4 regions of the Pseudacidovorax sp. 1753 genome follow, and region 1 is predicted to be linked to each of the others. Evidence: predicted binding sites of a transcription regulator. Region 1 holds the regulator's gene; each other region holds the start of a gene.

What was found. The regulator sigma-54, encoded in region 1, starts transcription at its own class of promoters, with help from an activator protein. The targets are predictions, from matches to a motif close to TGGCANGNAANCTGCTTT.
Region 2: nifB (nitrogenase cofactor biosynthesis protein NifB) is a predicted target of sigma-54. The motif match lies at 4,413-4,430, and genes of this name have one in related genera.
Region 3: ABIC63_RS20340 (transglutaminase family protein) is a predicted target of sigma-54. The motif match lies at 3,647-3,664, and genes of this name have one in related genera.
Region 4: ABIC63_RS00220 (nitrate- and nitrite sensing domain-containing protein) is a predicted target of sigma-54. The motif match lies at 2,664-2,681, and genes of this name have one in related genera.

The regions. Positions count from the first base shown of each region.
Region 1 covers NZ_JBEPKY010000011.1:238,482-246,304, forward strand. Annotated here, with positions in the region: gene ABIC63_RS15900 (THUMP domain-containing class I SAM-dependent RNA methyltransferase) at 1-1,068, opposite strand, end outside; gene ABIC63_RS15905 (RNA polymerase factor sigma-54) at 1,169-2,761, opposite strand; gene lptB (LPS export ABC transporter ATP-binding protein) at 2,844-3,620, opposite strand; gene lptA (lipopolysaccharide transport periplasmic protein LptA) at 3,617-4,288, opposite strand; gene ABIC63_RS15920 (thiol:disulfide interchange protein DsbA/DsbL) at 4,461-5,108, opposite strand; gene ABIC63_RS15925 (SPOR domain-containing protein) at 5,202-5,900, opposite strand; gene argS (arginine--tRNA ligase) at 5,957-7,657, opposite strand; gene ABIC63_RS15935 (EAL and HDOD domain-containing protein) at 7,735-7,823, shown strand, end outside.
Region 2 covers NZ_JBEPKY010000008.1:151,456-159,278, forward strand. Annotated here, with positions in the region: gene ABIC63_RS11805 (IscS subfamily cysteine desulfurase) at 1-1,226, opposite strand, end outside; gene nifA (nif-specific transcriptional activator NifA) at 1,545-3,248, shown strand; gene nifB (nitrogenase cofactor biosynthesis protein NifB) at 4,481-6,073, shown strand; gene ABIC63_RS11820 (4Fe-4S binding protein) at 6,135-6,329, shown strand; gene ABIC63_RS11825 (HesB/IscA family protein) at 6,611-7,021, shown strand; gene ABIC63_RS11830 (hypothetical protein) at 7,056-7,640, shown strand; gene ABIC63_RS11835 (4Fe4S-binding leucine-rich repeat protein) at 7,637-7,823, shown strand, end outside.
Region 3 covers NZ_JBEPKY010000016.1:138,809-146,631, forward strand. Annotated here, with positions in the region: gene ABIC63_RS20330 (circularly permuted type 2 ATP-grasp protein) at 1-1,143, opposite strand, end outside; gene ABIC63_RS20335 (DNA internalization-related competence protein ComEC/Rec2) at 1,219-3,516, opposite strand; gene ABIC63_RS20340 (transglutaminase family protein) at 3,746-7,273, shown strand; gene ABIC63_RS20345 (circularly permuted type 2 ATP-grasp protein) at 7,437-7,823, shown strand, end outside.
Region 4 covers NZ_JBEPKY010000001.1:40,463-48,285, reverse strand. Annotated here, with positions in the region: gene ABIC63_RS00225 (CmpA/NrtA family ABC transporter substrate-binding protein) at 1-940, opposite strand, end outside; gene ABIC63_RS00220 (nitrate- and nitrite sensing domain-containing protein) at 1,360-2,619, opposite strand; gene tsaD (tRNA (adenosine(37)-N6)-threonylcarbamoyltransferase complex transferase subunit TsaD) at 2,787-3,848, shown strand; gene ABIC63_RS00210 (LacI family DNA-binding transcriptional regulator) at 3,787-4,854, opposite strand; gene ptsP (phosphoenolpyruvate--protein phosphotransferase) at 5,042-7,600, shown strand; gene ABIC63_RS00200 (1-phosphofructokinase family hexose kinase) at 7,597-7,823, shown strand, end outside.

The sequences.
Region 1 (7,823 bases):
ATCGCCGCCGTCGGCGCCCGATTCGGTCTGCGCCACCTCGCGCCCGCCCGGCCCGCGCCGCCCCGCGTTGGCGCCGGCGACGCCGCCCACGGCGATGCGCTCGCCATACGGCGGGTTGAGCAGGATCACGCCGCCGCCCTCGACCGGGGGCATGCGCTGCAGCGCGTCACCGCCGCGCAGTTGCAGCCGGTCGGCCACGCCGGCGCGCTCGGCATTGCGCTGCGCGAAGTCGACCATGCGGTGCGACACGTCGCTGCCAAAGACCCGCACCGAGCCCGCAGCGCGCGCGTCGGCGGGAGCCAGCGCCTCCTCGCGCATCGCGCGCCAGAGTTCGGCGCGGTGCAGCAGCAGCGCCTCGAAGCCGAAGCGCCGCGAGGCACCGGCCGGCACGCCGGCGGCCAGGAGCGCGGCCTCGATGGGAATGGTGCCGCTGCCACAGCAGGGGTCGTACAGCGGCTGCTCGGAAACCACACCGGTTTCCGGATCCCACCAGCCGCTGGCGGCCAGCATGGCCGCGGCCAGGGTCTCCTTGAGCGGAGCGTCGCCCTTGTCCACGCGCCAGCCGCGCTTGAACAGCGGCTCGCCGCTGGTGTCGATGTAGAGCGTGACCTCTTCGGCTGTCAGGTGGGCGAAGACGCGCACATCGGGAAAGCGCGTCTCCACGCTGGGCCGCACGCCGCCGGCGCGGGCGCGGAAGCGGTCGGCGATGGCGTCCTTGATCTTGAGCGTGGCGAAGTTGAGGCTCTGGAGCGGGCTGCCCTGCGCCGTGAGCTCGACCTTGAAGGTCTGGCGCGGCTGGAACCACATCTCCCAGGCGATGCCCGAGGCGGCTTCGTACAGGTCGGCCTCGCTGCGATAGGGCCGGTGCGCCAGCTGCACCAGCACCCGCTGCGCCAGCCGGCTCTTGAGGTTGAGCGCCTGCACGTCGCGCCAGGCGCCCATCACCCGCACACCGCCGCGCAGCACCCGCAGGTCGTCGCCGCTGCGGCCAGTGATGGCATGCACCTCGGCGGCCAGGAGGTCTTCCACGCCGGCGGCGCAGGGCAGAAAAAGGATCAGTTCGTTCACGGCTTCGTCGTCCGAAAAAATGAGGTGGCCGGCCACCGCGATTCGCCGGCACGCCGATCGGAAGCCCCGGCCCGCGTGCAGGCCAGGAACAAGGCGGCTCCTAGAGCGCCTTGCGCAGGTTGGCCGGCGCGATGCGCAGCGCCTCACGGTACTTGGCCACCGTGCGGCGGGCGCATTCGATGCCCTGCTCCTTGAGCATGTCCGAGATCTGGCTGTCCGACAGCGGCTTCTTGACGTTCTCCGAGCCGACGAACTGCTTGATCAGCGCCCGCACGGCCGTGCTGGACGCATTGCCGCCGGTCTCGGTGCCCAGGGCAGAGCCGAAGAAGTACTTCAGCTCCACCGTACCGAAGGGCGTGGACATGTACTTGGCGGTGGTCACCCGGCTGATGGTCGACTCGTGCAGGCCCAGTTCGTCGGCGATCTCGCGCAGCACCAGCGGGCGCATGGCCAGCTCGCCGTGGATGAAGAAGTTCTTCTGCCGCTCCACGATGGCGTTGGACACGCGCAGGATGGTGTCGAAGCGCTGCTGGATGTTCTTGATGAACCAGCGCGCCTCCTGCAACCGCTGGCTCAGGGCCTGGCTGCCCTCGCCCTTGTGCGACTTGAGCGCGCCGGCATAGATGTCGTGCACGCGCAGCCGCGGCATCACGTCGGGGTTGAGCTGCACGCGGAACTTGATGTTGCTGCCGCGCCCGCTGCGGGTGACGATGACGTCGGGCACGATCACGTGCCGCTCCACATCGACGAAGCGCCGCCCGGGCTTGGGCTCCAGCCGCGCGATCAGTTGCGACGCCTGGCGCACCAGGTCCTCGTTGCTGCGGGTGAGCACGGCCAGGCGCTTGAAGTCGCGCTTGGCCAGAAGGTCCATGGGCTGCTTGCAGATGGCCAGGGCGACCTTGCGGACCTGGTCTTCCTCGTCGCTGTCGTCCGCGTCGGCGCCGGCGCGCAGCTGGATGGCCAGGCATTCGCCCAGGTCGCGCGCGCCCACGCCCAGCGGGTCCAGGCTCTGCAGCAGGCCCAGCGCCACCTGGAAGTGGTGGATCAGCTCGTCGAACTCGTCGTTGTCGTCGCCGGCCAGGGCCGAGGCCAGGGCCGGGAGCGAATCCTCCAGGTAGCCGTCGTCGTTGAGCGATTCGATCAGGAAGCGCAGCGCGGCCGAGTCCTCGGGCGTGAGGCGCAGCGACAGCGCCTGGCGGTGCAGGTGGGCCTGCAGCGACTCCTGGCTGCGCGCCAGCTCGGTGGCGTCGGCGCGCTCGTCGTCGTCCTGGCTGCTGCTGTTGTTGCGCGCCGGGGCGTCGCCGCCCCATTCGCTGTCGTCGGGCGAGAACTCCACGGTGCCGTCGCCGTCCCAGTCGGGCTCGGCGTCGACGCTCTCGGTGGCGGGCGCGTCGGCCTCTGCCACGGCGGTGTCGCTGCTGCTGCTCGACGTGCTGCTGGCGCTGGCCGTGGCGGCGTAGTCGGTGCCGTCCTCGCGCTCGTCGCGGGGCACGGGGGCGTCGGCCGCCTCCAGGCCGAACTCCTCGCGCGGCGCCTCCTCGGCCAGACGCTCCAGGAAGGGGTTGTCGTCGAGCATCTGCTCGACCTCCTGGCTCAGCTCCAGCGTCGAGAGCTGCAGCAGCCGGATCGACTGCTGCAGCTGCGGCGTGAGCGCCAGATGCTGCGAGACGCGCAGCGACAGGCCCTGCTTCATGGACGGCCTCCCACGGTGTGCGCGGCCACGGGCAGGATGGGAGGGGCGCCGGAAGGACGGAACGCGGAAACAGGCACCCTGGCTACATCCGGAAGTGTTCGCCCAGGTACACGCGGCGCACCTCGGCGTTGTCGACGATCTCGGAGGGCGTGCCCTGCGCCAGCACCTGGCCGTCGCTGATGATGAAGGCGTGGTCGCAGATGCCCAGCGTCTCGCGCACGTTGTGGTCGGTAATCAGCACGCCGATGCCGCGCTCCTTGAGGAAGCTGATGATCCGCTGGATCTCGATCACGGCGATGGGGTCGATGCCGGCGAAGGGCTCGTCCAGCAGGATGAAGCGCGGCTGCGTGGCCAGCGCGCGGGCGATCTCCACGCGACGCCGCTCGCCGCCCGACAGCGCCAGCGCCGGCGAGTCGCGCAGGTGGTCGACGCGCAGGTCGGCCAGCAGCTCGGACAGGCGCTGCTCGATGCGATCGCGCGAGAGGGGCGCCATGCGACCGCGGGCGTCGGGCTCCTCCTGCAGCTCGAGCACGGCGCGCACGTTCTCCTGCACCGTCAGCTTGCGGAAGATCGACGCCTCCTGCGGCAGGTACGACAGGCCCATGCGCGCCCGGCGGTGGATGGGCATGTGCTCCACGGCCTCGCCGTCGATGCTGATCTGGCCAGCATCGGCCCGCACCAGGCCGACGATCATGTAGAAGGACGTGGTCTTGCCGGCGCCGTTGGGGCCCAGCAGGCCGACGACCTCGCCCTTCTGCACGTCGAGCGAGACGTTCTTGACCACCTTGCGGCTGCCGTAGCTCTTCTGCAGGCCACGCGCCTGCAGCCGGCTGCCGCCCGCCGGCACCGCGACGCTCACCGGCTGCCCCCGTTCTGGCCCGACAGCGAGCCGCTCTGGCGCAGCGGCGCGCCGGTGCGCGGGCCGGGGGCCGGCACCTGCGTGGGCTCGGTGCTGCGCGGCGACAGGATGGCCCGCACGCGGCCGCCCGGCTGCTGGGTGCCGCCCGGCGGCGGCGGGGCGCCATTGACGGTGAAGGTGTCGTTGGTCTGGTTGTAGGTGATCAGCGGGCCGGAGGTCTCGTCGGTGACGGTGGTGCCGGTCAGCCGGCGCATGACGGCGCGACGGATGAACTTGACGGTGTCGGCGCGGCCGTCGTACTCGATGACCTCGCCCTCGCCCTCGATCCACTCGTCGTTGCCGCCATCGCGGCGCTGCTTGAAGTAGCCGCGCTGGCCCGGGTCGGCGGTGACCACGCCGTACTGGTAGCCCTCCGGGTCCTGCCGGACCTCGACGCGGGTGCCGCGGATGAGCAGCGTGCCCTTGGTGACCACCACCCGACCCGTGAAGATGCTGGTCTGCTTCAGGTCGTCATAGCGCAGCGAGTCGGCCTCGATGTTCATCGGCTGGTTGCGGTCGGCCTTCTCGGCCTGGGCCGCGGCGGCCAGGCCCAGCGCGGCCACGAGGACCATGGCACGGCCGAGGCGGCGCCAGGGAAGGGAGATCGTGGAGTGCGAGGGATGGGTCATAAAGGCACGGAACTTGCTCTTGATTGTAGGCCCGGCTTTGTCTCAAACCGGCGGCCGCGGTGAATGTCCCGCGCTTGCATTCCGGTAGCGCGCACCGTCGGCAGGGCGCGCGGCACACCCGCAATGAAAAGGCCCGCCGAAGCGGGCCGGGGCGCTGGGGCGGGGCGTCGGCTCAGCCCTTGCGCGATTCGGCCGCCAGGGCCTCCACGATCTGCAGGGCGCGGTCGAGCGAACCGGCCAAGTCGCCGTCCACATAGTAGCGGCCGGCCACCCCGAAGGCGGGCACGCCGGCCACCTGGTAGGCCTCGGTCATCTGGCTGGCACGCTTGGCCTTGCCGGCGACGCCGAAGGACTTGAAGGTTTCCTCGAACTTCTTGGCGTCCAGGCCAGGCTGCTTGCCGGCCCACTCGATCACGGCGGCGTCGCCGAAGATGCGTTGGCGGTCGACGTGGATGGCCTGGAAGATCTTCATCTGGAACTCGTCGACCTTGCCCATGGCCTCGAGCGTGTAGTAGAGCTTCTGCTTGGTCTCGACGTCGTTGCCCACGAAGGGCACCGGGATGCGGCGGAAGGCCACGTAGGGCTGCAGCTTCTTGATCCAGGGTTCGAGCTTGGGCTCGAAGGCAGCGCAGTGTGGGCAGTTGTACGAGAAGAACTCGGCCACCTCGACCTTGCCGGCCGGCGCATCGACCGGGGCCGGCTTGCCCAGCGTCACGTAGTCCTTGCCGGCCTTGAAGGCGGAGGCGGGGGTCTGGGCATGGGCCGCCAGGGGGGCCAGCGTCACGGCCGCGGCGGCCAGCGAAAAGTCACGACGTTTCAAGCGATTTCTCCAACAGGGATGCAGACACAGAGCACGTCGGGCGGCAGCGAGTTCCGGCGATCTGCCGCGCCCGACGGCAACAGGGCAAGGCACTCAGCGCTGGACGCGCACCAGGGCGGCGTCGAAGCCGGCGCCGTCCAGTCGTTCCTTCAGCCGGTCAGCGTCGTCCTTCTTGCTGTACGGACCCGCGCGCACCCGGAAGACGGGACGGCCGGCCTGCTCACGCTCGGTGACGCGCACCTCCACGCCCATCAGCGAGAGCTTGGCGCGCTGGGCCTCGGCGTCGTCGCTGGTGCGGAAGGCACCCGCCTGCACGAAGTACACGAAGGGGTCGGACGCCGCATCGCCGCCGCTGGCGGGCAGGCCGGCGCGCGCGCGGGCCAGGTCGCCCAGCGGATCGGCCGAGGGCGGCGGATTCGCTGCCTGCGGCGCGCGCGGCATGGCCGGCGTGACGGCCGTCGGCGGCGTGGCGGCCTGGGGCGGGGTGCCAGGCTGGGCGGCGATGGCCGGCACCGGCGGGGCGGTGGTCACGGGCGGATTGCCGCCGGCCGGCGCACCCGGCGTGGCCGGCGGCTTGGACGGCTGCTTGCCATACAGCGGCGAATTGGGGTCCCAGTCGCGGTTCTTGCGGGCCTCGGCCTCGTCCTGCTCGGCAGCGCGGGGCTGGGTCTTGGTCATGAACGGGATCGGCACCTTGGTGACGTACACCGCCACGCCGAGCGCCACGCCCAGGCCGAGCACGAGCCCGACGATGAGGCCGATGGCGAAATTGCCCTGTTGTCTGGATCTCATGGATTGCCTTGCTGCTGCAGCGCCACCGGCGCGCCGGGGTGGGATTGTGCGGGCTCTCACATCTTGCGCGGCGCGCTGACGCCCAGCACCGACAGGCCGTTGGCAAGCACCTGCGCGCAGGCGGCGACCAGCGCCAGGCGGGCGCGCTTGGTGGGCACGTCGTCCACCAGGATGCGCTCGGCGTCGTAATAGCTGTGGTACGCCGCGGCCAGTTCGCGCAGGTAGAAGGTGACGTCGTGCGGCGCGAAGTCGCGCGCGGCGGCGGCCAGCATCTCAGGGTATTTGGCCAGCAGCAGCATCAGCGGCTGGGCGGCCTCGGTGGCCAGCGGCGCCAGTTCGGTGCCCTTGAGCGCCGCGGCGTCCACGCCTTCCCTGTCCAGCACCGAGCAGATGCGCGCATGGGCGTACTGCACGTAGAAGACCGGGTTGTCGTTGTTCTGAGCCACGGCCAGGTCGACGTCGAAGGTGTATTCGGTGTCGGGCTTGCGGCTGAGCAGGAAGAAGCGCACGGCGTCGGTGCTGGTCCATTCGATCAGGTCGCGCAGCGTGACGTAGCTGCCGGCGCGCTTGCTGATCTTGACCTCCTGGCCGCCGCGCACCACGCGCACCATGGTGTGCAGCACGTAGTCGGGGTAGCCCTCGGGAATGCCGACACCCGCCGCCTGCAGGCCGGCGCGCACCCGGGCGATGGTGCCGTGGTGGTCGGTGCCCTGGATGTTGACCACCTTGTGGAAGCCGCGCTCCCACTTGGCGATGTGATAGGCGACGTCGGGCACGAAATAGGTGTATGTGCCATCCTTCTTGCGCATGACCCGGTCCTTGTCGTCGCCGTAGTCGGTGGAGCGCAGCCACAGGGCGCCGTCCTGCTCGTAGGTCTTGCCGGCCTCGATCAGCTTGTTCACCGTCGCCTCGACCCGGCCGCTGGTGTACAGGCTGGACTCCAGGTAGTACTGGTCGAAGCGCAGCTTGAAGGCCTGCAGGTCCTTGTCCTGCTCGTTGCGCAGGTAGGCGACGGCGAACTGGCGGATGTTCTCGGTGTCGTTGACGTCGCCGTTGGCGGTGAATTCGCGGTCGTCGGCGCGGACGGTCTTCTTCGCCAGGAAGTCGTCGGCGATGTCCTGGATGTAGTCGCCGTTGTAGAAGGCCTTGCTGGCGGGGTTGTCAGGGTCGGTGGGCCAGCAGTCGTCGCCCGGCTTGAAGCCCTTGGCGCGCAGCTGCGTGCTCTTGGTCAGCGTCTCGATCTGAACGCCCGCGTCGTTGTAATAGAACTCGCGGTGGACGGCCTGGCCCTGCGTCGTCAGCAGGTTGCAGATGGCGTCGCCCAGCGCGGCCTGCCGGCCGTGGCCCACGTGCAGCGGTCCGGTCGGGTTGGCCGAGACGAATTCGACCAGCACCTTCTCGTCCGGGCGCACCGGCTGGCTGCCGAAGGCGGCACCGGCGTCGAGCACCTCGTGCACCACCTGCTGCTTGGCGGCCGGCTTGAGGCGGATGTTGAGGAAGCCGGGGCCGGCGATCTCGATGGCATCGACCCAGCGCGCGTACGCAGGCGTGTCGAGCAGCGCATTGCGCAGCTCTTCGCCGAGCTGGCGAGGGTTCTTCTTGAGCGGTTTGGCCAATTGCATGGCCGCGGTGCAGGCCAGGTCGCCATGGGCGGCGACCTTGGGGGATTCGAAGGCCGCCCGGCTGCCGGCGCCCGGCTCGAATTGCTCGAGCACCTGGGCCAGCGCCGCCAGAAGGTCCTGTTTGACGGTAAGCATCGAAGGATTTTAGGCGGGCGTGCCAGGCCGCCCCGGGCGCAAACGCTTACGATCCTTTAAGAAAAATTCACTAAAAGATGCGCCACGACGCCGCGGAGGCCCTCTACATCGGCCGCCAGCCCATCCTGGGACGGGACCAGCAACTGCACGCCTATGAACTGCTGTT
Region 2 (7,823 bases), on a different contig from region 1:
ATGGAATCGAGGTCCACGCCGGCCTGCACCAGGTCCCACAGCGGGCTCATGGCGCGCAGGCGTTGCACCACCTCGCGCACCTGGGCGATGGTGGCGTCGATGTCGGCCTCGGTGGTGAAGCGGCCGATGGAGAAGCGCACCGAGCTGTGGGCCAGCTCGTCGCTGCGGCCCATGGCGCGCAGGACGTAGCTGGGCTCCAGGCTGGCGGAGGTGCAGGCCGAGCCCGAGGACACGGCCACGCCCTTGATGCCCATCAGCAGCGATTCGCCTTCGACGTAGTTGAAGCTCACGTTGAGGTAGCCGGGCGCGCGCCGCTCGGCGTGGCCGTTCAGCGCCACGGCCTCCAGCGTGCACAGCCCGTTCCACAGCCGCTCGCGCAGGCGCAGGATGCGGGCGTTGTCGGCGGCCATCTGTTCGCGCGCCAGCCAGAAGGCTTCGCCCATGCCCACGATCTGGTGCACGGGCAGGGTGCCCGAGCGCATGCCGCGCTCGTGGCCGCCGCCGTGCATCTGGGCGTCGAGCCGCACGCGCGGCTTGCGGCGCACGTACAGCGCGCCGATGCCCTTGGGGCCGTAGAGCTTGTGGGCCGACAGCGACATCAGGTCCACCGGCCATTGCGCCAGGTCGATGGCGATCTTGCCGGCGGCCTGCGCGGCGTCGACGTGGAAGAACACCCCGCGCTCGCGGCACAGCGTGCCCAGCGCCTCGATGTCCTGCACCACGCCGGTCTCGTTGTTGACGGCCATGACCGAGGCCAGCAGCGTGTCGGGCCGCAGCGCGGCGGCGAAGCGCTCCAGGTCCACCAGGCCGTCGGCGTCGACCGGTAGCACCGTCACTTCATAACCCTCGCGCTCCAGCTCGCGCATGCTGTCGAGCACGGCCTTGTGCTCGGTGGCCACGGTCACCAGGTGGCGGCCCTTGCCGGCGTAGAAGTGGGCGACGCCCTTGATGGCGAGGTTGTTGGACTCGGTGGCGCCGGAGGTCCACACGATCTCACGCGGGTCGGCATTGACCAGGGCGCACACCTGTTCGCGGGCCAGCTCCACCGCCTCCTCGGCGGCCCAGCCGTAGGCGTGCGAGCGGCTGGCGGGGTTGCCGTAGATCTCGCTGAGGTAGGGCAGCATGCGCGTGGCCACGCGGCGGTCCACCGGCGTGGTGGCGGCGTAGTCCAGGTAGATGGGGCGCGCGGGGCGGGCGGTGGCTGTGTCGCGGGGCAGGTCGGACATGGCGGGCTCCTGGTGGGCTAGACGCCACTGCTTCTGCAACATCGGTGCCACACCCGAATCGCTCGAAAGCCCACTCCCGATGGGGTCCGCGCGCGTTTTTTTGTTGGATTTGTGAGCGGGATCAAGGTATGCCGCGGTGGGGCATGTCCTGTTTGTCGCGAATGTCCGGCCGGCGCCGCGACGGTGCATTCGGGGCTGTCACAGCGTTGACGAATAGGTATGTTTCTTGCGAAGAAGCCGACAAAGCCGACGTGCCTGCACCGGCCTGTGCCGGGGGCACCCGGCGGGTGGTGCGGGCGGCGGAAAGCGAGGTTCCCCATGATGGTGATTGCACGTTCCAAGGAAGCCCAGACTCGTCGCGAGCTGGATGCGGTCTACGAGGTCAGCAAGACGCTGTCGGCCTCGCTCGACGTGGGCAAGACCTTCCGCGAGGCGCTCAACTACCTGCTGCACGCCTTCGACTGGCGCCGCGCCTTCGTGGTGCTCGGTGAGTCGGGCGGGCCGCTGCGGGGGCTGTGCTCGGCCGGGCTGTCGCAGGAGGAGCGGCAGCGCCTGGTGTTCCGCGTGGGCGAGGGTATCGTGGGTCGCGTGTTCGCCAGCGGGGTGCCGGCCATCGTGCCCGACGTGCATGCGGAGCCGCTGTTCCTCAACCGCACGGGCGGCGGCGACGGGCTCGACAGCATCGCCATGCTGGCCATGCCCATCCGCGCCGACCGCCGCACGCTGGGCGTGGTGGCCATGCAGTGCGTCAACAACGGGGGCACACGCGTGTTCGCCGAAGACCTGCAGCTGCTGCGTATGGTGGCCACGCTGATGGGCCAGGCGCTGCTTCTGCAGCGCAGTGTGGCCGCCGGCCACGACAGCATGCAGGACGAGGTGCGTCGCATCCAGAAGGCGCTCAAGCCGCAGCACCGCATCGACCATGTGGTGGGCGTGTCGGCGCCGATCCAGTCGGTGTTCGAACAGGTGCACCAGGTGGCGCCCGCTCGCACCACGGTGCTGCTGCGCGGCGAGAGCGGCACGGGCAAGGAGGTGATCGCGCGTGCCATCCACAGCCTGTCGCCGCGGAGCGAGGCGCCCTTCGTCTGCGTCAACTGTGCGGCGCTGACCGAGTCGCTGCTGGAGAGCGAGCTCTTCGGCCACGAGAAGGGCTCCTTCACCGGCGCCCAGGGCCAGCGCAAGGGCCGCTTCGAGATGGCGCATGGCGGCACGCTCTTCCTCGACGAGATCGGCGACATCTCGGCCTCGTTCCAGGCCAAGCTGCTGCGGGTGCTGCAGGAGCGGCAGTTCGAGCGCGTGGGCGGCGGCACGCCGGTGAAGGTGGACGTGCGGCTGATCCTGGCGACCAACCGCAATCTCGAGCGCATGGTGCAGGCCGGCGAGTTCCGCGCCGACCTGTACTACCGCATCAACGTGGTGAGCATCCAGCTGCCGCCGCTGCGGGAGCGGCGCGAGGACATCCCGGCGATGGCGCAGCATTTCCTGGACCGATTCAACCGCGAGAACGGCCGGCGCATGCGCTTCGACCCGGGTGCCATGCGGGTGCTGAGCAGCTGCTACTGGCCGGGCAATGTGCGCGAGCTGGAGAACTGCGTGGAGCGCACGGCGACGATGACCCATGCCGAGGTGATCAGCGACCTGGCCTTCCCCTGCCAGGGCAACCGTTGCCTGACGCAGGTACTGCACCACATCGAGCGTGAGGACGCGGTGCGGCCTGGGCGGCCGGTGGACATCCCGATCACCGAGGTCCCGGGCCTGCCGCCGAAGCCGGCGCTGCCGCCGCAGCCGGTGCTGCCGGCCGAGCCGGCGGCGGCTGCGCCCTCGGCCCCGATGCCGGCTGAGGCCGCGGCGGCGGGTCCGTCAGGGCTCAGCGACAAGCCCGAGGGCGAGCATGCGCGCCTGATCTGGGCCATGGAGCATTGCGGATGGGTCCAGGCCAAGGCGGCGCGGCTGCTCAAGATCACGCCGCGCCAAATGGGCTATGCGCTGCGCAAGCATGGGATCGAGGTGAGGAAGTTCTGAGCGGCTCGGGCCGTGGCGCAACGTCTTGCACTGGTGCGGACTCTCGACTCTGACGCGTGAGGCTTGTTGGTAGCGGCCGTAGTGGTGGTGCTGGCCGTGGGCCGTGGACGAAGCGCCCGGCCTGGGGTGTGCGGCCTGGGCGCCCAGCGGCCGCGTCCCTCGCTGAACGCTCGGGCAACCTGCGGTGCTCGCCGGATGAGCGCATGGCGTAACTCGCTACGCGCTTACGCGCTCCGCTCAAACAAACGCCATGAGTCAGTCACAACCGGCCCGCGGGGGCCGCGGGCCTCGCTCATCCGGCTGCGCTCCTCGGCGCGTCCACAGGGCGCCCAGGCCGCACACCCCAGGCCGGGCTTGTGGGGAGGTGACCGTCACGTCCGCTCTTGGCAGTCACCCGCGTTCGTCGTTGGCTCCTCAGCTCAAGGCCGCAGAAGCCAGAACAGCGGCATCAGCAATGGCATAGCGAACGCACGGGCCCGGCCGCGCCACAGGCAGACGCACACGCACAGAGTCGTATGCAGGTGCAGGTGCAGGTGCAGGTGCAGGTGCAGGTGCAGGTGCGGGGGTAGGGGTAGGGGGTAGAGGTGGGCGTGGGGGCGGTGGCGCAGTGCGCGACTGCGGTCGCTGACCCGCGAGCAGTGTTGTGTGGCGGCCATGTCTCTCGAGCGGGCGGTAATGGGCGAAGGTCATGCCAAACCCCAAGCCTGGCTGGCCCCGGCGCCCAGGGCGGCCCCTCAGGCTGCGCCGAGGAGCGCAGCCGGATGAGCGAGGCCCGCGGCCCCCGCGGGCCGGTTGTGACTGACTCATGGCGTTTGTTTGAGCGGAGCGCGCCAGCGCGCAGCGAGTTACGCCATGCGCTCATCCGGCGAGCACCGCAGGTTGCCCGAGCGTTCAGCGAGGGACGCAGCATGTGGGGCCGCCCTGGGCGCCGGGGTCAGCCAGGCGCCCGTCCAGCGTCAACGGTAAAGGCCGCGACCCAAGCCAGCCAGACGCTCGTCAGGCGTCAACGGTCGAACCACACACGCAAGCAACCAACACCCCTTTGTCGCAACGCCAACACACCCAACGCGACACACATCGAGCCCTGTCGCAACCCCGCCAGACAAACGCTCCAAAACCAACGCGAAACCGCGTGAAACCCAACGCTGGAGCGCCACAACCGCGTGGCATGTTTTTGGCAGTAGAGACCCCGTACGCGGCCAAGTCGGGCCGCCATCCCGCGAGGTCCATCCATGCAGCAAGCCAGCCCAGCCAGCACCATGCCCGCCACCACCTACGTCGGCATCGGGCAGATCAAGCCACTCGGCGCCAAGTTCGAACTGCCCGATGCGGGCGGGGGCTGCGGCACCCACGGGGGCGAAGGAAAGGCCAGCTGCGGCTCTTCGGGCGGGCCGGACGACATGCCTGCCGAGATCTGGGACAAGGTCAAGAACCATCCCTGCTATTCCGAAGAGGCCCACCACCACTATGCCCGCATGCACGTGGCCGTGGCGCCCGCCTGCAACATCCAGTGCAACTACTGCAATCGCAAGTACGACTGCAGCAACGAGAGCCGCCCCGGCGTCGTCAGCCAGAAGCTCACGCCCGACCAGGCCGTCAAGAAGGTGCTGGCCGTCGCCAGCGAGATCCCGCAGATGACCGTGCTGGGCATCGCCGGCCCCGGCGACAGCCTGGCCAACCCGGCCAAGACCTTCGACACCATGCGCATGCTCCATGAGCAGGCGCCCGACATCAAGCTGTGCCTGTCCACCAACGGCCTGGCCCTGCCCGAGCAGGTGGACGAGATCGTCAAGTACAACATCGACCACGTCACCATCACCATCAACATGGTGGACCCGGCGGTGGGCGAGAAGATCTACCCCTGGATCTTCTGGAAGCACAGGCGCGTCACCGGCTACGAGGCCGCGAAGATCCTGCACGAGCAGCAGATGAAGGGCCTGGAGATGCTCACCGCCCGCGGCGTGCTCACCAAGATCAACTCGGTGCTCATCCCCGGCATCAACGACGAGCACCTGATCGAGGTCAACCGCGAGGTGAAGAAGCGCGGTGCCTTCCTGCACAACATCATGCCGCTGATCTCCGAGCCCGAGCACGGCACCGTGTTCGGCCTCACCGGCCAGCGCGGCCCCACGGCCCAGGAACTCAAGGCCGTGCAGGACGCCTGCGCCGGCGGCGCCAACCTCATGCGCCACTGCCGCCAGTGCCGCGCCGACGCGGTGGGCCTGCTGGGCGAGGACCGCAGCGAGGAATTCACCCTCGACAAGATCGAGGAGATGGAGGTCGTGTACGACCTCGACCGCCGCCGCGCCTACCAGGAGAAGGTGGAAACCGAGCGCCAGGCCCAGCACGATGCCAAGCAGGAAGCCCTCGCCGAGGCCGCCAACCTGGGCGTGGCCGACGACCTGAAGGTGCTCGTGGCCGTGGCCACCAAGGGTGGCGGTCGCGTCAACGAGCACTTCGGTCATGTGACCGAGTTCCAGATCTTCGAGGTCAGCCGCAGCGAGGCCCTGTTCGTCGGCCACCGCCGGGTGGACCTGTACTGCCAGGGCGGCTTCGGCGACGACGAGCAGCTGCCGTCGGTGGTGCGCGCCATCAACGACTGCCATGCCGTGCTGGTCGCCAAGATCGGCGCCTGCCCCAAGGACGAGCTGTCGGCCGCCGGCATCGAGCCGGTGGATCAGTACGTCGGCGAGTTCATCGAGAAGGCGGCGCTGGCCTGGTTCAACGACTACCGCGCCCGCATCGCCAGCGGCGCGCTGGTGCACCAGGACCGCGGCGACGCCGCCATCCGTCAGGGTGCCTACACCGCGGCGCAGGCCGCCTGAGCGAGGCGCCGCACGCCGCTTCATCCACCCCCCCACTAGCTAGCAATCCACGAGGAAAGCCATGTCGCTGAAGATCATCGCCTCCACCTGCACCGGCTGCTCCGCCTGCGAGCCCGAATGCCCCAACGTCGCCATCCGCGAGAAGGGCGGCATCTTCGTCATCGACCCCAAGAAGTGCACCGAGTGCGAGGGCCACTACGACGAGCCGCAGTGCATCGCCGTGTGCCCCGTGGACGGCTGCATAACGAAGGCTTAACCCCCCAGGCTGCGCGCTTCGCGCTCCGCCAACCCCCCAAGGGGGGGCACTGCCTGCGGCCCGGCAAAGCCGGTTCCGCGGCGGTCGCTGGCGTGGCCTGCTCCGCGGCCTTTCGATGCGGGTCGTGCGCGTGGTGCCGGCGATGCGGGTGCTGCGGGTAGTGCGGGCAGTGCGGATAACGCTTGCCGCGGTCTTGCCGGCGCATCGGCGCGGCCTGTGCGTTGCGCGCGCGCCCACGTCGCCTGTCCTTTTTTCTTCATCCACCACAGAGACCTTTGACCATGGTTCCCAGCCTCACCCTCACGCCCGCCGCCGAGAAGTTCGTGCGGCGCATCCTGCGCTTCTCGGGCCTGCCGGCCACGGCGGGCTTCCGGCTGGTCGTCAGCGCCGGCGGATGCTCGGGCTTCAACTCGGAGTTCAGCGCCGAGGCCGCGCCCCAGCCGGGCGAGTCGGTGCTGGAGGTGGGGGAGGGCCTGCGCCTGTTCCTGCCCGCCGAAAGCCGGCTGCTGCTCGACGGCGTGACCATGGATTTCGTGGACACGCCCACCAAGTCGGGTCTGGCCTTCATCGACCCCAAGCAGGCGCCCTGCGCCTGCAGCAGCAGTGGCGATGCCGCCGCCACGCCGCCCGGCGTGGCCCGCATCGACGTGGGCTCCATCGGCCGTGGCCGCCCGGTCACGCTGACGCACTGAGCATGGGCCGGCGCAAGGCAGCGGAGCAGCGGCGATGAATGCCATGGGGCTGGGCTTCGACGATGGCGGGATGGCCGCATTTGCCGATTCGGCACTGGGCCATGGCCTGCCGGCCGAGCCTGCTGCGCTCATCGCCAGCGCCGGCCTGCTGCGCCACCGGCCCGAGCAGGCACTGCCGTTGCTGGAGCGCGCCCGCGCGCTGGCACCGCGCCATCCGGTCCCGCTGATTGCGCTCTACCGCTTCCATTTCTACGGCCACGACCTGGAGCGCGCCAAGGCGGCGGGCGAAGACGCGCTCGCCGTCGCCCGCACCGCCCTCGGCCCCGACTTCGGCGACCGGCCGCCCACCGACGACGAGGCGCGCCACGACGCCGCGGTGCGCTTCTACCTCTTCACCCTCAAGGGCCTGGCCTACCTCCACCTGCGGCTGGGCGAGCTGGAGGAGGCCCGGCTGATGCTTGGGGAGCTGCGCCGGCTCGACCCGGGCGACCGCGTCGGCGGCGCCCTGCTGGCGCATGTGCTGCAGCGGCACGAGGCGCTGGCCGCCGGCCTGATCGACCCTGCCGAAGGGCCTGGCGCCTATCCCGCCTACGGCTGGGGGCCGGAGGCACGTCCGTGACCAACGCCGCCAGCCCGGCCGCGCGCGCACCCGCCGGCGACATCGCGCCGCTGTACTGGCGCGGCGGTCCCGTCGACTGCGGCCGTTGCGCCCACCAGGCCCTGCGCGGCCGGCCCGAGCCGCACGGCTGCGAGCCCGGCCACGCCTGCATGCAGGATGCCTATGCGCGCCGCATCGACCGCT
Region 3 (7,823 bases), on a different contig from region 1:
GCCGGCGCCGTGCACCTCCTTGACGACCAGGTCTTCCATGTGCGCGAGCACATAGTCCAGGTCGTCCTTGTTGCGGCACATCCAGGTGGGCACGTTCTTCAGGATCGGCTGCTCGCCGAGGTAGAACTCCACCATCTTGGGCACGTAGGGGTAGATGGACTTGTCGTCGGCGATGCCCGTGCCCACCGCATTGCAGATGACCACGTTGCCCGCCTTGTAGGCGCGCATCAGGCCGGCGCAGCCCAGCGTCGAATTGGGGCGGAACACCTCGGGGTCGAGGAAGTCGTCGTCCACGCGGCGGTAGATCACGTCGACGCGGCGCGGGCCGCGCGTGGTGCGCATGTAGACGAAGTCGTCCTTGACGAACAGATCCTGGCCCTCGACCAGTTCCACGCCCATCTGCTGGGCCAGGAAGGCATGCTCGAAGTAGGCGCTGTTGTACATGCCGGGCGTGAGCACCACCACCGTGGGCTCGGCCGTGGCCGGCGGCGCGCTGGCGCGCAGCGTCTCGAGCAGCAGGTCGGGATAGTGGGCGACGGGCGCCACGCGGTTCTGCGCGAACAGCTCCGGAAAGAGCCGCATCATCATCTTGCGGTTCTCGAGCATGTAGCTCACGCCGCTGGGCACGCGCAGGTTGTCTTCCAGCACGTAGTACTCGCCCTTGCCGGCGCTGTCGGGCGCCCGGACGATGTCGATGCCGGAGATGTTGGAATAGATGTTGTTGGGCACGTTCACGCCCATCATCTCGGGGCGGAACTGGGCGTTGCCCTGGATCTGCTCGGCCGGCACGATGCCGGCCTTGACGATCTCCTGGTCGTGGTAGATGTCGTGGATGAAGCGGTTGAGTGCCGTCACGCGCTGCACCAGCCCCTTCTCCATCGACGCCCACTCGTCGGCCGGGATGATCCGCGGCAACAGGTCGAAGGGGATGAGGCGCTCGGTGCCCGAGCCATCCTCGTCCTTGGCGCCGTACACGGCAAAGGTGATGCCGACCCGGCGGAAGATCATCTCCGCCTCTTCACGGCGCGAACGCATCACCTCGGTGGGCTGCTTCGCAAGCCATTGGTCGTATCGCTGGTAGTGCTGTCGGATCGCGGCCCCTTCGTAGGGGAGCCGCTCATACATTTCATCGAACTTGTGCATGGAACGACCAATCTCCTTGAGCCATAGCTTAGCAAGTTCAAGGCCATCTCCCGGCCCCACCGTGCGCAAAAGTTTTCATTCTTGACCTTCGGGCGGCGGCGGTCGGTGGTGCCAGTAGCGGGCCGTCTGCACCCGCTCGCAGCGGACGGCATCCGGCTCGGTGCTGCGCCAATGGGCCGCTCCGCAGCGCGCGGATTCGAAGAAGGGGATGCCCTCGGACAGGTAGCGTGCCCGCACCTCGGGCGCCGGGTGGCCGAAGGGATTGCGCCAGCCGTTCTGGGCGACGGACACGCGTGGCCGCACGGCACGCAGCCAGGGCAAACTGGACGAGCTGCGGCTGCCGTGGTGGGCCACGATCAGCAGGTCGGTGCGAAGACTGTCGCCCCTTTCCTGCACGAGTTGCAGTTCCTGCGACTGCTCGACGTCGCCGGTCAGCAGGGCGCTGGCGCGGCCGTTGTCGATGCGCAGCACGCAGGAATCGGCATTGCGCTGGGCCAGCGGCTGGGCGGCCTCGGGCGCGGGGTGCAGCACCTCGAAATCGACGCCTTCCCAGCGCCAGCGCAGGCCGCGTGCGCAAGGAGCGCCGAAGTCGGCCACCGCCGGCTGGGCGGCGCGCACGGACTCGGCGCCGCCGGTGTGGTCGGTGTCGCGGTGACTCAGCAGGAGCCGGTCCAGCCGCAGGCCCAGGGCGCGCAACAGCGGCACCAGCACCCGCTCGCCGGCATCGCTGCGCGGGCCATAGCGCGGGCCTGCGTCGAACAGCAACACATGGCCCGCCGTGCGCACGACGATCGCACTGCCCTGCCCCACGTCGGCCGCCAGCACCTCGAAGTCGCCGGGCGTCACGGGCTCGGCCTTCCACAGCAGCACCGGCAGCGCCAGCGGCAAGCCGAGCAGCCGCCAGCGCCAGGGGCCGGGCATGACCAGCAGCATGCCGCCGAGCACGCCCGCGGCCGCCGCCCACAGCGGCGGTGCGGCCGCACTGAAGGTCGCGCCAGGCAGCGTGGCCGCCCAGGCCAACGCACTGCGCAGCGCCTCCACCGCCAGTGCCGCCATATCCCAGCAGGCCGGCACGGCGATGCCTGCCATGGCCAGCGGGGTCACGACCAGCGTGACGGCTGGAATCGCGAGGAGGTTGGCCGCCAGGCCCACCACCGAGACCTGCTGGAACAGCATCAGCCCCAACGGCGCCAGCGCGACGGTCACCACGCCCTGCTCGCGCAGCAGGCGCCGCAATGCCGCACCCCGCCCCTGCGGGCCCACGGCCGGCCCCGCATCGGTGGCGAACAGCACGGCGACCGCGACGAAGCTGAGCCAGAAGCCCGCCTGCATGAGCCCCCACGGATCGATGGCCACCACCAGCGCGAAGACCACCAGCCATGCCACCGGCCAGGGCCAGCGCCGGGCCGACAGCCGCAGCAGCACGGCCAGCGCGAGCATCCACACCGTGCGCTGCGAAGGCAGCCCCCAGCCGCTGAAGGCCGCGTAGAGGGCCGCCAGCAGCACGCCGCCGGCCAGACCGGCATGCTGGGCCGGCCAGCGCAGCATCAATCGCGGGCTGAGCCGCCAGAGCCAGCCGACCACGGCCGCCGCCAGCCAGGCGAACATGGTCACGTGCAGGCCCGAGATGCTCATCAGGTGGGCGACGCCCGTCAGGCGGAAAACGGTCCAGTCGGCCGGCGCGATGGCCGACTGGTCGCCGGTGACCAGCGCCGCCACCACCCGGCCCGCGCTGCTGCCGCCCGTGCGTTCGAGGATGCGGTCGCGCACGGCCTCACGGGCACGCTCGAGCGGCAACTCCCACCACGAGGGCGTCTGCAGTCGCAGGGGAGCCGGCGCAGGTCGTACCGAGCCGGTCGCCTGGATGTCCTGCTCGAACAGCCAGAGCTCGTAGTCGAAACCGTGCGGATTGAGCGTGCCGTGCGGTGCACGCAGCCGTACCGGCAACCGCCAACCCTCGCCCACATGCAACGGCGCGGGCGACGCGACGGCGTCCGGCCAGAACAGGATCAGCCGACCGGGCAGCGGCGCCTCGCCCTCGGTCGTGAACTCGAAGCGCAGGCCGCCATCGCGCCGCTGCGGCATGCCCGTCACGCGCCCCTGGAGGATGAGATCGCGGCCTTCGAGGGCCGGCGCCAGCGCCCCGGCCAGGCGATCAACGGCACGCCAGCCCGTCTGGGCGAATCCCCCCGCCAAGCCGGCCACCAGCGCCAGCAGCAGGCCGGCGCGATGGCGCTGCACAGGCAGGAGGCCAGAGAGCAGCCAGGCCGCCAGCCCCACCAGCGCCGCCACGGCATAGGGCCCGACCGGCCAGAGCGCGGGCTGCCGCAACTGCAGCGCGATGCCGACGATGGCGCCGGCCAGCCCCGCCATCAGACCCGGCCATCCCTTGCCCCGCCATGACCCCGTCACGGCGCGCAGGCACCCTCCTGCGCGCACCGCCACCCTGCCTGTGTTCAAGCCTGTTTCTCTCCCTGAACGGCCCGCCGCATGGGGGGTCCGATGGCGCAGTCCTTGCTTGCTTCTCGGCTAGCATGCGCCCTCGGGCCCGTCATTGCTGCACGCGCGCCGTCACCAGAATAAGCCCAAACCACCGAGTCCCATGTCGATCCACGCCGCCCTCCACCACGTCACACGCTACAAGTACGACCGGCCCGTCCAACTGGGCCCGCAGGTCGTGCGGCTGCGCCCCGCGCCGCACTGCCGCAGCAACGTGATCTCGTACTCGCTGCGCGTCGAGCCGGCCGAGCACTTCATCAACTGGCAGCAGGATCCCTTCGCCAACTACCAGGCACGGCTGGTCTTCCCGAAGAAGACCACGGAGTTCACCGTGACGGTCGACCTCGTGGTCGAGATGGCGGTCTACAACCCCTTCGACTTCTTCCTGGAGCCGCATGCGGAGACGGTGCCCTTCAAGTACTCGAAGGCGCAGGCCGAGGAACTGGCGCCCTACCTGGTGACGGAGCCGGCCACGCCGCTGGTGGCGGCCTACCTCGAGAAGATCGACCGCAGCGAGAAGCGCACCATCGACTTCCTGGTCCAGCTCAACCAGCAGGTGCAGCAGGACGTCAAGTACCTCATCCGCATGGAGCCCGGCGTGCAGACGCCGGAAGAGACGCTCGAGAAAGCCAGCGGCTCCTGCCGCGATTCCGGCTGGCTGCTGGTGCAGTTGCTGCGCCACATGGGCCTGGCGGCGCGCTTCGTGTCGGGCTACCTGATCCAGCTCACGCCCGACGTCAAGTCGCTCGACGGCCCGAGCGGCACTGAAGTCGACTTCACCGACCTGCATGCCTGGTGCGAGGTCTACCTGCCCGGCGCCGGCTGGATTGGCCTGGACGCCACCTCCGGCCTGCTGGCCGGCGAAGGCCACATCCCGCTGGCCTGCACGCCCAACCCGTCGAGCGCCGCGCCCATCGAGGGCCTGGTGGACGAGGCCGAGGTCGAGTTCGACCACGAGATGGTCGTCAGCCGCATCTACGAATCGCCGCGCGTCACCAAGCCCTACACCGACGACCAGTGGGCCGAGGTGCTGGCCCTGGGCGAGGCGGTCGATGCCCGCCTGGCCGCTGGCGACGTGCGCCTGACCATGGGCGGCGAGCCCACCTACGTGGCCACCAGCGACCGTGACGCCGCCGAATGGAACACCGACGCCCTCGGCCCCACCAAGCGCGGCTATGCGACCGAACTGGTGGACCGCCTGCGCGCCGAATACGGCCACGGCGGCTTCCTGCATTTCGGCCAGGGCAAGTGGTACCCAGGCGAGCAGTTGCCGCGCTGGGCACTGTCGATCTTCTGGCGCGCCGACGGCCAGCCGATCTGGCACAACCCCGCCCTCTTCGCCGACGAACGCAAGCCCGCCCACTACACCAGCGCCGACGCCGAGCGCTTCACCCGCACCCTGGCCGGCAAGCTGGGTTTGTCGGAGCGCTTCATCCAGGCCGGCTACGAGGACGTCTACTACTACCTCTGGCGCGAGCGCCGGCTGCCGGTCAACGTCGACCCCTTCGAGTCCAACCTGGATGATGAGCTGGAGCGCGCCCGCCTGCGCCGCGTGTTCACGCAGAAGCTCGACGCCGTGATCGGCTACGTGCTGCCGCTGGAGCCCTCCTCCAACGCGACGGACAACCCGTCCCTGGCCGGTGCCGGCTGGAAGACCGGCCCCTGGTTCCTACGCGACGACCGCATGTACCTGATCCCGGGCGATTCGCCCATGGGCTACCGCCTGCCGCTGGATTCGCAGCCCTGGGCGGCCAAGGGCGACTTCCCCTACCTGATCGACCGCGATCCGCATGCGCCGCAGGCCGCGCTGCCCCCGGCCGCCGAACTGCGGGCCCGCTATGCCGAAGCCTGGGGACAGGGTGGCATGGGCGCCGCAGCCGGTGACGTGGCCTATGTGCAAGGCGCACCGCGCAGCGCCAGTGCCACGGTGCGCCTGCAACCGCCGAGTGCGACCGGTGCCACCGGCGGGGACGTGGCCCCCGGCGACGGCAGCGCGCGCCATGTGGCGGACGGCGCCAACGTCCGCTTCCCGAGCCGCGGCGAATCGGCGCACTGGATCACGCGCACGGCCCTGTGCGTGGAAGCACGCGACCCGCGCCGCGCCAACGGCCCGGCCGCCGAGAAGGTGGGCCAGGCCTCGGGCGTGCTCTACGTCTTCATGCCGCCCCTGGCCTTCCTGGAGGACTACCTCGACCTGCTCTCCGCGGTCGAAGCCACGGCCGAGGAGCTGGGCATGCAGATCGTGCTCGAAGGCTACCCGCCGCCGCGCGATGCGCGCCTCAAGATGCTGCAGGTCACGCCCGACCCGGGCGTGATCGAGGTCAACATCCACCCCGCGCACAACTGGGGCGAACTGGTGCAGCACACCGAGTTCCTCTACGACGCGGCCTTCCAGACGCGCCTGACGGCCGAGAAGTTCATGACCGACGGCCGCCACACCGGCACCGGCGGCGGCAACCACTTCGTGCTGGGCGGCGCGACGCCGGCCGACAGCCCCTTCCTGCGCCGGCCCGAGCTGCTCGCCAGCCTCGTGCTGTACTGGCACAACCATCCCTCGCTGTCGTACCTGTTCTCGGGCCTGTTCATCGGCCCGACCAGCCAGGCACCGCGCGTGGACGAGGCCCGCAACGACCAGCTCTACGAGTTGGAAATCGCCATCAAGGAGATCGTGCGCAACCGCGAGCTCTACGGCCAGGGCATGCCGCCCTGGCTGGTGGACCGCACGCTGCGCAACATCCTGATCGACGTCACCGGCAACACGCACCGCAGCGAGTTCTGCATCGACAAGCTCTACTCGCCCGACGGCCCGACCGGCCGCCTGGGCCTGCTCGAGTTGCGCGCCTTCGAGATGCCGCCCCATGCCCGCATGAGCATCGTGCAGCAGCTGCTGCTGCGCGCCCTCATCGCCCGCTTCTGGGACACGCCCTACCAGGCGCCGGCCACCCGATGGGGCACCGAACTGCACGACCGCTTCCTGCTGCCCACCTTCGTCAAGATGGACTTCGACGACGTGATCGCCGAGATGCGTCAGGCCGGCTTCGCCTTCGAGGCCGAATGGTTCGCGCCGCATTTCGAGTTCCGCTTCCCGCTGGTCGGCGAGGTGCAGGCCATGGGTGTGGAGCTGTCGCTGCGCAACGCGCTGGAGCCCTGGCACGTGATGGGCGAACAGGGAGCGCCCGGCGGCACGGTTCGCTATGTCGATTCGTCGCTGGAGCGGGTGGAGGTGCGCGTCACCGGCCTCAACCAGAGCCGCTATGCCGTCACCGTCAACGGCAAGGTGCTGCCGCTGCAGCCCACCGGCGTGGCCGGCGAGTACGTGGCCGGTGTGCGCTACAAGGCCTGGAACCCGCCCTCGTCGCTGCACCCGACCATCCATCCGCATGCGCCGCTGACCTTCGACATCGTCGACACCTGGATGAAGCGCTCGCTGGGCGGCTGCCAGTACCACGTCGCCCACCCGGGCGGGCGCAACTACACCACCTTCCCCGTCAATGCCTACGAGGCCGAAAGCCGGCGCCTGGCGCGCTTCTCGCGCATGGGCCACACGCCCGGCATGCTGCGCACGCCGCCGGCCAACATCGAGGTGGTGGGCAGCCGCGAGTTCCCGTTCACGCTGGACCTGCGGCGGTGATCGCCGGGGCCGCGGCCTGGCCCGCGGGCGGCCGGTGCGGCCGCCCCTGGCGTGCGCCGCGGCTCTGCGCCACGCCGGGCCGTCGTGCAATCGATCACGGTCAGCGGGCCGCCCTCGGGCGCCCGCCGGTCCTCTGTGAATCCGATGTGACAATCCGCCGGCTGTGGATCCGCTGAACGACTCTCTCTTCGACGCCCAGGGGCTGGAAACACCAGCCGCCTTCGCGGCCGCCTTGGCGCCCGCGGCGGAGCCGGGCCACTTCGACGAACTGCGTGGCCGCACGAGCCCGCAGCGGCCGGCTGTGCCGCCGGCCGGCCCGGCTTCCACCGCTGCCCCCGCGCTTGCCCTGGCCACCGCAGAGCCCGTCGCCGATGAGGCCGACGAAGCGCCCACGCCCCCGGACGAAGCAGCCGGCACACTGACGCCGGCCTGGACGCAATTCTTCGAGGAACTGGGCCCCGAAGGTTTCGCCGACCTGCCGCGCCGGGCCCTGAGCCTGGAACGCCAGATCCGCGACAACGGCGTCACCTACAACGTCTATGCGGACACC
Region 4 (7,823 bases), on a different contig from region 1:
GGCCGTTCTGGTAGCGGCCCAGGATGCGCTGGTTGATGGCGTCCACGCTGGTGTTGACGTAGCTCTTCTCGGCGATGGTCTCGGCCATCTTGTTCTTGTTCGAGAGGCCGCCGTCGATCCACTTGCCGGCCTCCAGGATGGCGGCCGTCACGGCGCGGGCCGTGTTGGGGTACTTCTTGACGAAGTCGGCCGAGGTGCCCAGCACCTTCTCGGGGTGGTCCTTCCAGATGTCCTGCGTGGTCACGGCGGTGATGCCGATGCCGTCCATGATGGCCCGGTGGCCCCAGGGCTCGCCCACACAGAAGCCGTCCATGTTGCCCACGCGCATGTTGGCCACCATCTGCGGCGGCGGCACCACGATGGACTTGGCGTCCTTCATCGGGTTGATGCCGTTGGCCGCCAGCCAGTAGTACAGCCACATGGCATGGGTGCCGGTGGGGAAGGTCTGGGCGAAGGTGTATTCGCGCTTGTCGGTGGCCATCAGCTTGGCGAGCGAAGCGCCGTCCACCGCGCCCTTGTCGGCCAGCTTTTTCGACAGCGTGATGGCCTGGCCGTTGTTGTTGAGGGTCATGAGCACGGCCATGTCCTTCTTGGGGCCGCCGATGCCGAGGTGCACGCCGTAGATCAGGCCGTAGAGCACGTGGGCGAAGTCCAGATCGCCATTGACCAGCTTGTCGCGCACGCCGGCCCAACTGGCTTCCTTGCTGGGGACGATCTTCACGCCGTACTTCTTGTCGATGCCCAGCACCGAGGCCATGACGACGCTCGCGCAATCGGTCAGCGGGATGAAGCCGATCTTCACCTCCTCCTTCTCGGGTTTGTCAGAGCCCTGGGCCCAGACGCAGGCGCGCAGGGCAGGATCGATGGTCAGGGCGCTGGCAGCGGCGGCCTGCAGCACGCGGCGGCGGCTCAGCGGGGCGGGGCGGTTGGCGTCGGTCATGGGCGGACTCCGGGGCAAGAAGGGCAGCGAAGGGGAAAAACAAAAAGGCGTCCTCGCCGCGCCGGCTCCATCGCATGCGGTGCATGCCATGGAGCCAGCGGGAGAGGACGCCTTTGTCCTGTGTCCGGCCTGCCTTGCCCGCCTTTGGGCGCCGCCTGCCGGACGACCGTTTCCGGTCTGTGGTCAGGACTACGCAAGCGGTGTGCCAGGATGGGCTGATGGGCGGTCCAAGGTGGCTTCGTCAGAGGGAGAAGGGCCGGACAGGGCTTGCCGAGCCCACTGCTGCAGGCGTCCCCGGGCGACCGTCATGCGCCACGGACGTGCGCCGCGGATTGCTGCTGTGCACCAAAAGCAGCTGTGGTGCGGGCGTCAGCGCCGGTTCTGTGTCAACCTGGGGCGCGGCTGCGCAGGGGCCCGGCTCAGCGCGGGGCGCTGCCGCCCAGCGGCAGGAAGTCGGCCATGGCCAGCACCGACTCCGCCACATCCACCAGGCGGCGGTTCTGGTTCATGGCGGTCTGGCGCAGCATCTTGTGCGCCTCTTCCTCGCTGAGCTGGCGGTGGGCCATCAGCAGGCCCTTGGCGCGCTCGACCACCTTGCGCTCGTTGAGCGAGGCGCGCACGGTCTGCAGTTCGTCGTTCATGGCCTGCAGGCGGCGCGACTGCTCCTGCACCATCTGCAGCACCGAACGCTCGAGGTTGCGACCGTAGCCGGTGGCGGGCGCTTCGGCGGTCTCGGCCGTGGCGTCGGCGAAGAAATCGCCGGGCGTCACGGCCTTGGCCTGCAGCGCCTCGTAGCGTTGCAGCTCGGCGCTGGCCTGCTCGATCTTCCGGCCGCACAGGGCGCGCAGCTCGCGCGCCAGGCCGTCCTCGATGGCCTGCATGGCGTCGATGCGGCGGGTGCAGCCCTCGAACCACAGCGGGCTGAGGTTGGCGTCCAGCACCGTGCCGGCGGGCGAGGTGCAGCCGATGCGGCGCAGGCGTTCCAGTTCGGCCAACTGGGTGGGTGCCTGGCTGGCCTGCCACTGGGCGCGCAGCGTCTCGTCGCTGAACTCGCAGAACAGGCCGAAGCAGCGCTCCTGCGATTCGATCAGGTGCAGCCACTGCTGGCGCTGGGCATCGTCGTTGCCGCCGCGCAGGAAGGCGGCGGCGCCAAAGGCGCGCTCCTGGCCGGCGAATTCCTTGCCCTGCATGAAATTGAACATGGCGACCAGCCAGCGAGAGATGTCCGGGTCGGTGGCGCCATCGGCCGCCTCGAACACCACCGCCAGCAGGCCGGCGATCAGCTTCACGAAGGCGGCGGTGGAGACGTCCGGCCCGATCGACAGCGCCTCGATGCGCGCGCGCAGGGCAGGCAGGGCGTCCAGCCCCTGCAGCACATAGGCAACCCGGGGAAAGAGGCGCGAGCCGCCCGCCAGCCGCCGCGGGTCGTCCACCAGCGGATCGAGGGCGGCGCGGACCTGCTGTTCCTTCGCGCGGCAATCGGCCATCTGTGCGGCCCGCTCGGCGGCGAAGCGCTGGCCGCCCGAGCCCAGGAAGACGTTGGTGATGCCGCGCTCGCGCTGCAGCGCATGCACCAGCCGGCCCAGCGTGCCCACCAGCTCGCTGGTACGGGCGAGCTGGTCGAGCTCGTCGATCTCGCAACGGCGGGCGGCGATCAGGAAGCCAAGGCTGGTCGTCATGGGTGAGGCGGCAATGAAGCAGGAAAACGCGGGGGCGAGAGCATGCCGCAAATTCCATGCCCCTCGGCCTGCAACCCCGCTGGCTCGCCGGCCTTGCACGCCGGGCCGGCGCAGGGGCATGGGGTTGCCGCCCGGCCCCGCGCGGGAGCGCCGCCTACACTGCCGCGATGCGCATCCTGGGCATCGAATCCTCCTGCGACGAAACGGGCGTGGCCCTCGTCGAGACCCTGTCCGACGGCGGCGTGCCGCGCCTGGCCGCCCACGCCCTGCACAGCCAGATCGCCATGCACCAGGCCTATGGCGGCGTGGTGCCCGAGCTGGCCAGCCGCGACCACATCCGCCGCGTGCTGCCCCTGACCGAGGCCGTGCTGGCCGAAGCCGGCTGGACGCGCGCCGACATCGACGTCGTCGCCTTCACCCGCGGCCCCGGCCTGGCCGGCGCGCTGTTGGTGGGCGCGGGCGTGGCCTGTGCGCTGGGCGCGGCGCTGGGCCGGCCGGTGCTGGGCGTGCATCACCTGGAAGGGCATCTGCTCTCGCCCTTCCTCAGCGTCGATCCGCCGCAGTTTCCCTTCGTCGCGCTGCTGGTGTCCGGCGGCCACACGCAGCTGATGCGGGTGGAAGGCGTCGGGCGCTACGAGCTGCTGGGCGAAACCATCGACGACGCTGCCGGCGAGGCCTTCGACAAAAGCGCCAAGCTGATGGGCCTGCCTTATCCGGGCGGGCCCTGGCTGTCGAAACTGGCGGAGGGCGGCGATGCGCAGGCCTTCAAGCTGCCACGGCCGCTGCTGCACAGCGGCGACCTGGATTTTTCCTTCGCCGGCCTCAAGACGGCGGTGCTCACGCAGACCAAGAAGCTGGGTGCCGAACTGGAAGCCCGCAAGGCCGACCTGGCCGCCTCGACCCAGGCGGCCATCGTCGAGGTGCTCGTGCGCAAGTCGCTCGCGGCGCTGGAGCGTACTGGCCTCAAGCGCCTGGTGGTGGCCGGTGGCGTCGGTGCCAACCGGCTGCTGCGCGAGCAGCTGAATGCCGCCTGTGCCAGGCGCAAGGTGCGCGTGCACTACCCGGAGCTGGCGCTGTGCACCGACAACGGCGCCATGATCGCGCTGGCCGCGGCCATGCGCATCCAGTCCGGCCTGTCGCAGCCGGAGGCGCGCTACGCCTTCGACGTCAAGCCGCGCTGGCCGCTGGATGCGCTGGCCGAGGCGGCGCCACCGTCGCCGACGGCCTGAGCACGCTCGATCCGCGCACCAGCAGCTCGCCTTCGAGCACGATGCGCCGCGGCGGCCGGCCGGGTTCGGCCATGCGCTGCAGCAGCAGTTCGGCCGCGGTCCGGCCGATGTCGGCGGTGGGCTGGGCCATCACGGTGACGGCCGGCTCGGGCAGGGTGGTCCAGTCGTTGTTGTCGAAGCCGGCGATGGCCACGTCCTCGGGCATGGCCAGGCTGGCCTCGCGCACCGCCTTCCAGGCCCCTAATAGAAGAAGGCCGTTGGTGGCCAGCAATGCGTCCGGGCGCTCGGCCTGGGCCAGCAGCGTGGCGGCGGCCGCCTGGCCTTCGGCCGCCAGGGGGCGCAGGGCCACCACCTGCGGCTGCAGGCCGGCCTCGCGCATGGCGGCCTCGTAGCCGGCCTGGCGCTCGCGGCCGGTGCTGCTGCGCGAGCCTGCCAGCAGCGCGATGCGGCGGCAGCCCTGCGCGATCAGGTGCTCGGTCAGGCGACGGGCGGCAGGGGCGTTGTCCAGCAGCACCAGGTCGCTGGGCGTGCTGCCTTCGGGCGCCCGGTCGACCATCACCACGGGAAAGGGGTGCTGCCCCGCGCGGAATCGCCGCGTCAGCTCCAGCGTGGGCGAGAGGATCACGCCGCTGGCCTGCTCGTCTGCCATCAGCTCCAGGTAGGACTGTTCCTTGGCCGGGTCTTCGTCGCTGTTGCACAGGATCAGGCGCAGGCCGTGGCGGTAGGCGATGTCTTCCACCGCCCGGCTGATCTCGGTGAAGAAGGGGTTGCGGATGTCCGAGACGATCAGCCCGATGAGCGAGGCCCGCTGCTGCCGCAGCCGCCGCGCGGCCAGGTTGGGCCGGTAGCCCAGCTCGTCGATGGCCTGCTGCACGCGCTGGCGCAGGTCGGGTCGCACCGCCTCGGGGTGGCTCAGCACCCGCGAGACGGTGGTGGTGGAGGCGCCGGCGCGTTCGGCGACGTCCTTGATGCTGGCGCTCTGGCGATGCGGCAGGGGCTGCGTCATGGGTGAAGGCTGAAATCGATACCAGGATTCTGCATTCCGAGGACGGCGAGGCGATGAAGGTTCTATCGCCTGAATCTCGGTGTTTACCCTGATTTTTGAGACATATCAGCGGGTTTTGGTGGACAGCCGGGCGCCCGTTTCGATAATTCCATCATTGGTATCGATTCCAAAACTTTCAGGAGACGGTATGGATCTTCCCGTGCAAGTCCAACTCGCCGCCACGGTCGCCGACCGTGAGGCCGCCATCCGCGCCGCCGGCGCCCTGCTGGTTCAGGCCGGCTTCTGCGACCCCGCCTATGCCGACAGCCTGCTGCGTCGCGAGCAGGTCGCCACCACCTACATGGGCCGCGGCCTGGCCGTGCCGCACGGCATGGTGGAAGACAAGGGCCTGGTGCGCCGCACCGGCCTGGCTGTCGTGCAGGTGCCGGGCGGCGTCGCCTGGGATGCGCCCGACCACCGCGTGCAGCTCGTGGTGGCGGTGGCCGCAGCTTCCGACCAGCACATCGCCGTGCTGCGCCGCCTGACCCGGCTGATGGCCGATGGCCAGCGCCTCGAAGCCCTGGCCGCCACCGGCAATGCGGAAGAGATCGTGGCCGCGCTCACCCGCGACGGCGCCGCCCCCGTCGCCACCGCCGTGCCCGAAGACCTGCCGATGGCGCAGGACGTGGTGCTCGACTACCCGAACGGCCTGCATGCCCGCCCTGCCACGCAGTGGGCGCAGGTGGCCTCGCGCTTTCTGGCCGAGCTGCGCGTGCGCCATGGCGACACCGTGGCCGACGCCCGCAGCATGCCCGCGCTGCTGGGCCTGGGCGCTGGCCGCGGCGCGCGCCTGCGCATCTCGGCCGCCGGCCCGGACGCCGCGCAGGCGCTGGCCGCCCTCAAGGACGTGATCGTGCGCCTGGCGCAGGACGAAAAACGCCAGGCCGAGCAGGCCGCCGCCCGCGAGAAGCAGGCCCACGGCCTGGGCCGCGAACTGGCCGGCTGGCAACCCGAGGCACGCCAGCACATCGGCGGCATCGCCGCCAGCCCAGGCCTGGTGATCGGCACGCTGGTGATGGCCGACGCGCCCGCGCTGGAGGTGGCCGACCAGCCCGGCCAGGGCGTGGCCGCCGCCGCCGCGGCGCTCGACGAGGCCCTGGCCGCTGCCGAGGCCGAGCTGGTTGCGCTGGCCGAAGGCGCGCGCCGCAAGAACGCCGCCGAGCAGGCCGGCATCTTCGAGGCGCACCGCCAGATCCTGGCCCACCCGGAACTGCTGCGCGACGCCACCCGGCTGGTCGTGCAGGGCCACGGTGCCGCCTGGTCCTGGCGCCATGCGCTGGCCGGCCATGTGGCGGCCCAGCGCGCCGTCGCCGACCCGGTGCTGGCTGCCCGCGCCGCCGACCTGCAGGACGTGGGCGACCGCGTGCTGCGCGCCCTGGTGGGCGAGGCCGGCGCCGCCGCGCAGGACCCGTCGCGCTGGCCCGCCGACAGCCTGCTGCTGGCCGACGACCTGTCGCCCTCGGTCACGGCGCAGATCGACGTGCAACGCGTCAAGGGCTTCTGCACCGCCCGCGGCGGCCCGACCGCCCACACCGCCATCCTGGCGCGCGCCCTGGGCCTGCCGGCCGTGGTGGCCGCCGGTCCCGGCGTGCTCGCGGCCCGCAGCGGCGAGCGCGCCATCCTCGACGGCTACCGTGGCCAGCTGCACATCGGCCCCAGCGACGAAGCGCTGGCCCAGGCCCAGGCCATGATCGACCGCCTGGCCCGTCGCCAGGCGGAAGAGGCCCGCAGCCGTCTGCAGCCGGTGACCACGCTGGACGGCCACGGCCTGGAGATCGCCGCCAACATCAACAAGCCCGAGCAGGTGGCCAAGGCGCTGGACCATGGCGCCGAGAGCGTGGGCCTGATGCGCACCGAATTCCTCTTCCTGGAGCGCGACCATGTGCCCGATGAAGAGGAGCAGTACGCGGTCTACCGCGACATGGTGCGCGCCCTGGGCGGCCGTCCGCTGATCGTCCGTACGCTGGACATCGGCGGCGACAAGCAGGTGCCGCACCTGGACCTGCCGGTGGAGGAGAACCCCTTCCTCGGCCTGCGCGGCGCCCGCCTGTGCCTGGCCCGCGACGACCTGATGCTGCCGCAGCTGCGCGCTCTGGTGCGCGCCGCGCAGGAAGGGCCGCTGTCGCTGATGTTCCCCATGATCAGCACCCTCGACGAAGTGCGTCGCCTGCGCGAGCGCCTGAGCGAGGTGCAGCAGTCGCTGGGCCTGTCGCCCGAGCAGGGCGGCCGGCGCATTCCGGTGGGCATCATGATCGAGGTGCCTTCCGCTGCCATGATGGCCGACCGTCTTTCGCCGCATGTGGACTTCTTCTCCATCGGCACCAACGACCTGACGCAGTACGCGCTGGCGGTGGACCGCCAGCATCCGCAACTGGCCACCATGGCCGACAGCCTGCATCCGGCCGTGCTGCGCTTGGTCGCGCAGACGGTGGACGGCGCGCGCCGCCATGGCCGCTGGGTGGGCGTGTGCGGGGGCCTGGCCGGCGAGCCGCTGGGCGCGGCCTTGCTGGCCGGCCTGGGCGTGCAGGAATTGAGCATGAGCGTGGGCGACATCGCTGGCGTCAAGGCGCTGCTGCGCCGCCACAGCCTGGTTGAGCTGCAGGCGCTGGCGAAGTCGGCGCTGGACATGGACGACGGCGGCGCCGTGCGCGCCCTGGCCGCGCAACTGCGCGACACCGCGCCGGCTGGCGACGAGGTGGCGGCATGACGTCCACCGCGATGCAGCTGATCACGGTCACGCCCAACCCGGCGATCGACCACACCGTCTCGCTCGACCGGCTGGAGCCCGGCGCCGTGCACCGGGCCCGTGCCGAGCAGTTCGAGGCCGGCGGCAAGGGGATCGGCGTGGCGGCCGTCGCCGCAGCGCTGGGCCTGCGCACTGCCGCCTCGGGCTGGCTGGGCGACCAGAACCCGCATCTCTTCGAGCACGC